One region of the Nocardioides sp. NPDC006303 genome, then DNA from elsewhere that is predicted to be linked to it. Evidence: riboswitches for the same ligand, from Rfam matches in the RefSeq annotation. Region 1 holds a riboswitch; the other holds the start of a gene.
What was found. A riboswitch is a leader RNA that binds a small molecule or an ion and turns the genes downstream of it on or off. The one in region 1 is predicted to bind S-adenosylmethionine.
Positions count from the first base shown of each region.

Region 2: it holds a riboswitch for S-adenosylmethionine, as region 1 does, so the genes downstream of both, ABZY89_RS13585 (aminotransferase class V-fold PLP-dependent enzyme) here and thrC (threonine synthase) in region 1, are expected to answer to the same signal.

Region 1 is NZ_JBEXRR010000002.1:237,353-240,750, forward strand. It holds gene ABZY89_RS02735 (hypothetical protein) at 1-252, shown strand, start outside; gene thrC (threonine synthase) at 350-1,621, opposite strand; SAM riboswitch class I at 1,633-1,772, opposite strand; gene ABZY89_RS02745 (DJ-1/PfpI family protein) at 1,860-2,771, opposite strand; gene ABZY89_RS02750 (isochorismatase family protein) at 2,768-3,319, opposite strand; gene lon (endopeptidase La) at 3,388-3,398, opposite strand, start outside.
Region 2 is NZ_JBEXRR010000015.1:25,049-28,446, forward strand. It holds gene ABZY89_RS13580 (CocE/NonD family hydrolase) at 1-1,342, shown strand, start outside; SAM riboswitch class IV at 1,431-1,544, shown strand; gene ABZY89_RS13585 (aminotransferase class V-fold PLP-dependent enzyme) at 1,589-2,908, shown strand; gene ABZY89_RS13590 (biotin/lipoate A/B protein ligase family protein) at 2,946-3,398, shown strand, end outside.

The sequences.
Region 1 (3,398 bases):
GAGTCGTCACGCGTGGTCAGGATCGAGGATGCGTACGAGGAGATCCTCGCGTACGCCTACGACGACGACACCTACCTCCAGCTAGTCACGGATCGCGACGCCGCCGGCACTCGAGTGCGTCGTCTCGACATGGTGCGCGGGCGCACGGTCACGAACTACACCGTGATCGCCGAGAAGGAAGCCGAACCGACGCTGTCATTGCGCAACGGCCTCGCCTGCGTCGCCGGCGAGTGCCGCCGGCTCCCTGATTGATGCATCGCTATAACAGAGGGTCCGACCTTGTGAATCGCTCACAAGGCCAGACTCTCTGTCACAGTCGCGAAGGACCCAGCGTGACGCTCTGGCGACCTCAGGCCTGGGAGAGACCGGCTTCCTCGAAGGCGTCGTAGTTGGGGGCGATGGTGGCGCGGGGGCCGACGATGCCGCTGACCGCGTCGAGCGTCTTGAGGCCGTGGCCGGTGTTGATGATCACCGTCTCCAGGCTCGGGTCGAGCAGACCGTTGTCGACGAGCTTCTTGGTGACCGCGAGCGTGGTTCCGCCGGCGGTCTCGGTGAAGATGCCCTCGGTGCGGGCCAGGAGCACGATCGCGGCGCGGATCTCGTCGTCGGTGACCTCCTCGACAGCACCGCCGGAGGAACGGGTGGCGTCGAGGACATAGATGCCGTCGGCCGGGTTGCCGATGGCCAGCGACTTGGCGATCGTGTCGGGCTTGACCGGGCGGATGGCGTCGACGCCGGCCTTGAACGCGGTCGCGACCGGGTTGCAGCCGGTGGCCTGGGCGCCGAAGATCCGGTACGGCTTCTCCTCGACCAGACCGAGCTTGATCAGCTCCTTGAAGGCCTTGTCGACCTTGGTCAGCTGGGATCCGGAGGCCACCGGGATGACGATCTGGTCGGGCAGGCGCCAGCCGAGCTGCTCGGCGATCTCGAAGCCGAGCGTCTTGGAGCCCTCGGCGTAGAAGGGACGTACGTTGACGTTCACGAACGCCCAGCCCTCCTCCTCCGCGGCGATCTCCTGAGCGAGCTTATTGACGTCGTCGTAGTTGCCGTCGACGGCGATCAGGTTGTCGGTGAAGACGGCGGAGTTGACCTGCTTGGGCTGCTCGAGGTTGCTCGGGATGAAGACCGCGGTCGGGATCCCGGCGCGCGCTCCCGCCGCCGCGACAGCATTGGCCAGGTTGCCGGTGCTCGGGCAGGCGAAGACCTTGGCGTCGAGCTCGCGGGCGGCGCTCAGTGCACAGGCGACCACGCGGTCCTTGAAGGAGTTGGTCGGGTTGGTCGAGTCGTCCTTCACCCAGATCTTCTCGATGCCGAGCTCACGCGCGAGGTTCTTCGCGTCCAGCAGCCGGGTGAAGCCGGGCTCGGTGTTGGGGCTCTGCTCGATGTCGTCGGGCACCGGCAGCAGCGCCTTGTAGCGCCAGATGTTGCGGGGTCCGGCCTCGATCTCCTCGCGGGTCACGGCCGGGAAGTCATAGGCCACCTCGAGTGGCCCGAAACACTCCGGACAGGCGTAATGCGGTCCGAGCTCGATCTGGTGCCCACACTCCCGGCACGACAGCGCCGAGGCGTTGCCGAAAGCGCCCTCGCGCAGGCCCTTCGTCTCCGTGGTCGCAGCGCTCATGAGAAACCTCCTCCTCATCTTCCCCGATCACGTCTCTCGCGCCGGGCCGGAATTAGCACCTGCTCCACGCCCTACCCGATGGCCGGGAGGAGGCTCGTGGTCGGTTGCCGGAACTTCACTGGGCCGTTCCCTCAGTCCCTCTCGATGAGCAGTAGCGATCGTACGGCAGGTATCCGCTGCCAAACACACCCGGGTTCCATTCCGCGGACCAGTCGTCCATCATATGGACAATCGAGGTTCAGCGAGCGCGGAGGCGGCGCAGCATCCGGGCATCGTCGAAGCCCACCGCACGGGCGGCCGACTCCATGGTGGTGCCCGCGGTCAGCAGATGGTCGGCCCGTTCACGACGGAGAGCCTGCTGATACCGGAGCGGGGTGAGGCCGGTCGCAGCTACGAAGGCGCGGGTCAGGGTGCGTTCGCTCACCCCCGCGCCGTCCGCCAGCGCGGAGAGCGGAAGCGGCTCGGCGAACCGGGCGTCGATGACGTCCTGCACATGGTGGACGGTGTCGTCGAGATGGTTCCGGTGGCGCAGCAGGACGCTCTCCTGCGGCTGGTCTCCGTTGCGCCGCGCGTAGACGACCATGTCGCGGGCCACGCGAGCCGCCAGCGCCGGTCCGTGGCGCACCGCGAGCAGGTGCAGGCTCAGGTCGATGCCGCTGGCGATGCCTGCCGACGTCACGATCCGGTCATCGCTGGTGAAGAGCACGTCGCGCACCACCCGGGCTTTCGGGTAGCGCCGGGACAGCGCGTCCTGGAGATCGTGATGGGTGGTGCAGCGACGTCCGTCGAGGAGGCCCGCCTGCCCGAGGGCGTCGGCGCCGGCACAGACGCTGGCCACCTCACCCCCGGCAGCATGATGGGCACGCAGCCGCTCGGCGGTCTCGCGGGTGAGCCGGGGGCCGGCGACGAGGTCGTACGCCGCCCGCCAGCCCGGCACGACGAGCAGGTCACCGGGGTCGAGATCGGGCCATTCCGCGGCGGTCGTCAGAGGCAGCCCCTGTGCGGAGAGCACCTCCCCCGGCTCGGCGCCCGCGACGTACGCGAGGTCGTAGGGGTGTCCAAGGCTGCGCGCCGTGTGGAACGCCTGTGCCGGCCCGGCGAGGTCGAGCAGATGTACGCCGGGCAGCAGCACGAACACAACGGCGCTCATGCCGCAGATGCTGCCACAGCCTCCAGATCGGCGATCGTCGCGATCTCGGCAAATCGGCCGCTGAGCACGAGCTTCGTACGCTCCACGACCTCCTCGGCCGACAGCCCGCCCAGCGGCTCGGTGGTGACCGCGTCGGCGACATAAGTGATCCGGTAGCCGAGGTCGGAGCCGACCCGCGCGGTGGTCTCGACGCACTGCTCGGCGCGGATCCCGCACACCACGAGCTCGGTGACCCCGCGCTCGGTCAGCACCTGCTGCAGGTTGGTCGTGGTGAAGGCGTTGTGGGCGGTCTTGCGCAGCTCGACATCGCCCGACTCGGGGCCGCTGAGCCCGTAGAGGTAACGCACATGACCCGACTCCGGGTCGAAGACGCCGCCGCTGCCGGGTTCGGTGTGGAGCACCCAGACCACCAGGTCGCCCGCGGCGCGAGCGAGGCTCACCAGCCGGTCGGCTCGGTCGGCGATGTCGGGGTGAAGAGTCTGCTGCCAGACCTCCCGCTGCCGAAAGGACTCCTGGATGTCGATGACGAGAAGGGCTCGGTTGCTCATGTGCCCAGTGTGCGAGCTGCCCGCTCGACGCACGAGGCATCAAGCGGGCAGCATCCGGAACGATCCGGTCAGGCAGCGG
Region 2 (3,398 bases), on a different contig from region 1:
CGGTTCCGGTGGCGTCATGGATCCCATGCTCCAGGAGCGCGAGGACGGCCTGGACACGTTGGACTGGGTGATCGAGCAGCCATGGTTCGGCGACTCCATGGTGCTGGTCGGCATCAGCTACCTGGGCTATGTGCAGTGGGCGGTTGCCGACAGCCTGCCGCCGCAGGTCAAGGCCATGATCCCGGTGGTCACCGAGTCGGCGCTGACGAGTGAGTTCATGCGCGCCGACGGTCGTTCGCTGGAGCTGCCGCTCGAGTGGGGCGCGCTGGTCGCCACCCAGGAGCGCCCCTTTGCGATGTTCCGCAGGAACGCCCAGACCAAGAAGACTGCCGCTGCCCTGCGCGTGCTGCCCCTGCAGGAGATGGACCTCGCGGCCACGGGCCGGCGTTCGCAGTACATCCAGGACGTTCTCGCCCATGATGCCGACGATCCGCACTGGGACGGCATCGACCACCGCCATCGGGTCGCCGGCACGCGTGTCCCGGTCAGTTCCATCGGCGGCTGGTACGACGTCTTCCTCCCGGGTCAGCTGCGGGACTTCGCGATTCTTCAAGACGCCGGCAAGCCGGCCCGGCTCACTGTCGGGCCCTGGACCCATGTGGACCTGACGATTCCTGGAGCGGCCGAAGCGGTCGACTTCGGCCTGGCGTACGCGCGCGGCGAGGAGCCGGCCGAGCGGGCGCCGGTGCGGCTGTTCGTGATGGGCGATGACGCCTGGCGCGACTTCGAGACCTGGCCACCGAAGGGCTATGAGCCCCAGCATCTCCACCTCCAGAGTGGTGGCGGCCTGTCGGTCAGCACCCCGGGTGACTCGGATCCCGACCGCTATCGCTACGACCCGGCCGATCCGACCCCGGCGGCCGGGGGCATCAGCATCAGCAGCGGTGGCCGCGTCGACAACGGCGCCGTGGAGGCCCGATCCGACGTGCTGACCTACACCACAACCCTGCTCGACGAGGACGTCGAGGTCGTCGGCGAGGTGAGTGCCGAGATCTGGTTCCGGTCGAGCCTGGGGTACGCCGACGTCTTCGTCCGGCTCTGCGATGTCGATGAAGAGGGCCGCTCCCACAACGTCTGCGACGGACTGACCAGTCTGACGGGCGCCGATGAGCTCACTTGCGCGACCGTGCGGCTCTGGCCCACGGCGTACCTGTTCAAACGCGGTCATCGGATCCGCGTGCAGGTCTCCAGCGGTGCCTTCCCGCGCTACGCCCGTAATCCCGGGACCGGGGAGCCGCTCGCCACCGCCACGACGCTCCTGGCTGCCGACCAGACGGTCCACCACGATCCCGAGCATCCTTCGGCGCTGATCCTGCCGGTTCGCGCCGTTTCGACCACTTAGTCGTCGTCCAATATGTAGGACGAGCGTCCATAGATCGAGACGTACGCCTTGCGGGGCACCCTCCGTCTCCGGCACCATCATCGGCGAAGGTCACGACTGCCAGCGCGAAGCCCCGGCTTGCTGGCGGGCAACCCTCCCACGCGGTGGGGTGCTCCGGGTGACGACCAGGCCCTCGCCGAGGTGGCGCGGGCAAGCGCGTGCTTCGCCGGGGCAGCCCTGGGGAGCCATGACCCGAAGGGTGCCCCCATGTCCCTGCTTCCGCTCGTCGGCTCGAACACGCAGGTCCCGCTGCTGGACGGAACGACCACGACGTACGCCAACCTCGATGTCGCCGCCTCGGCGCCGGCGCTGCAGAGCGTGGCCGACCGGGTGGCCGAGGTCCTGCCCTGGTACGCCTCGGTGCATCGCGGCGCCGGCTACCTGTCCCAGGTCTCGACCGCCCTCTACGAGGAGTCGCGCGCGACGATCGGCGCCTATGTCGGCGCCCGCGAGGACGACGTCACCGTCGTCACCCGCAACACCACCGACTCGGTGAACCTGCTCGCCGGCTGCGTACCGGGCCGGGTGCTCGTCCTCGACATCGAGCACCACGCCAACCTGCTCCCGTGGCGCCGGGTCGAGGCCGGTGTGACCGTGGTCGCCGGCCGGGACACCCTCGCCGGCACCATCGACGCCCTCGCCGGCGAGCTGGCCCGGGACAGCTTCGCCCTGGTCGCGATCACCGGCGCCTCCAACGTCACCGGCGAGGCGCTGCCGGTCGCCGAGATCGTCACCCTGGCCCACGCCCACGGCGCCCGGGTCCTCGTCGACGGCGCCCAGCTGCTCGCCCACCGCCACTTCTCGCTGGCCGCGACCGGCGCCGACTACGTCGTCCTCTCCGGCCACAAGCTCTACGCCCCCTACGGCGCCGGCGCCCTGGTCGGGCGCCGCGACTGGCTCGACGTCGGCACCCCCTACCTCGCCGGAGGAGGGGCCGTCGATGACGTTGAGGCGGGGGAAACCACCTGGCAGCCCGCGCCCGCACGTCACGAGGGCGGCTCGCCCAACGTCATCGGCGCCGCCGCGCTGGCCGCCGCCTGCACGACTCTCGGCGGCCTCGAGCCCGCCGAGCTGGACCGCCACGAGGCGTCACTGAGGGGGCGTCTCGTGGCCGGCCTGTCCGCACTGGACGGTGTGGATGTCCTGCGGCTCTGGCCCGACTCGGAGGAGCCGGTCGGGGTCGTCACGTTCACGGTCGACGGGATCGAGCCCGGCCGGGTCGCGGCCTACCTCTCCGCCGAGCACGGCCTGGGCGTACGCGACGGCCGCTTCTGTGCCCAGCCGCTCCTCAAGCGCCTCGGGCTCACCGGTGGTGCGGTCCGCGCGAGCATCGGGATCGGCACCTCGGTCGCAGACGTGGACCGGCTGGTGGCCGGCGTACGCGCTCTTCTGGCTGGTGACGTCCGGGGCGACTACGTCCTGATCGACGGGGCCTGGACGCTCGCCGAGGACCCGCGCCCGCTCGTCGGACCCGTCGGTCTGACCCGCCTGGCCGACACCGCCGGCTCGTGCGGAGCGGCCGTCTAGCCGGGATGATTCGGGGCGCTCACGGTGTTGAGAAATCGTGAGCGAAAGAGTGCATGGCGAGCGGAAGGTACGCGGCGGCAAGCTGGTCGTCGTCGACGCGACAGTCTCCGCTGACACGATCATCGACGTCGTCCTCTCGGGCGACTTCTTCCTGGAACCCGACGAGGCGCTGGGCTGGCTGACCGAGGCACTGGAGGGGCAGTCGGTCGACGTCTCCCTCGACCAGCTGACCGCGGTGCTCGACACCGCCGCCCGTGACGCCGAGCTGGTCGGCTTCGGCACCCGCGACGTCGCCCTGACGGTGCTGCGGGCCCTGGGCCGGGCCACGACCTGGGACGACCTCGACCTCGAGATCGTCGAGACCGGGCCGCTGTCGCCGCGGATGCAGATGGCGCTCGACGAGGTCATCGTCCGCCAGGTCGCCGAGGGTCGCCGCGCCCCCAACCTGAGGTTCTGGGACTGGGCGAGCAGCGCGGTCGTGATCGGCAGC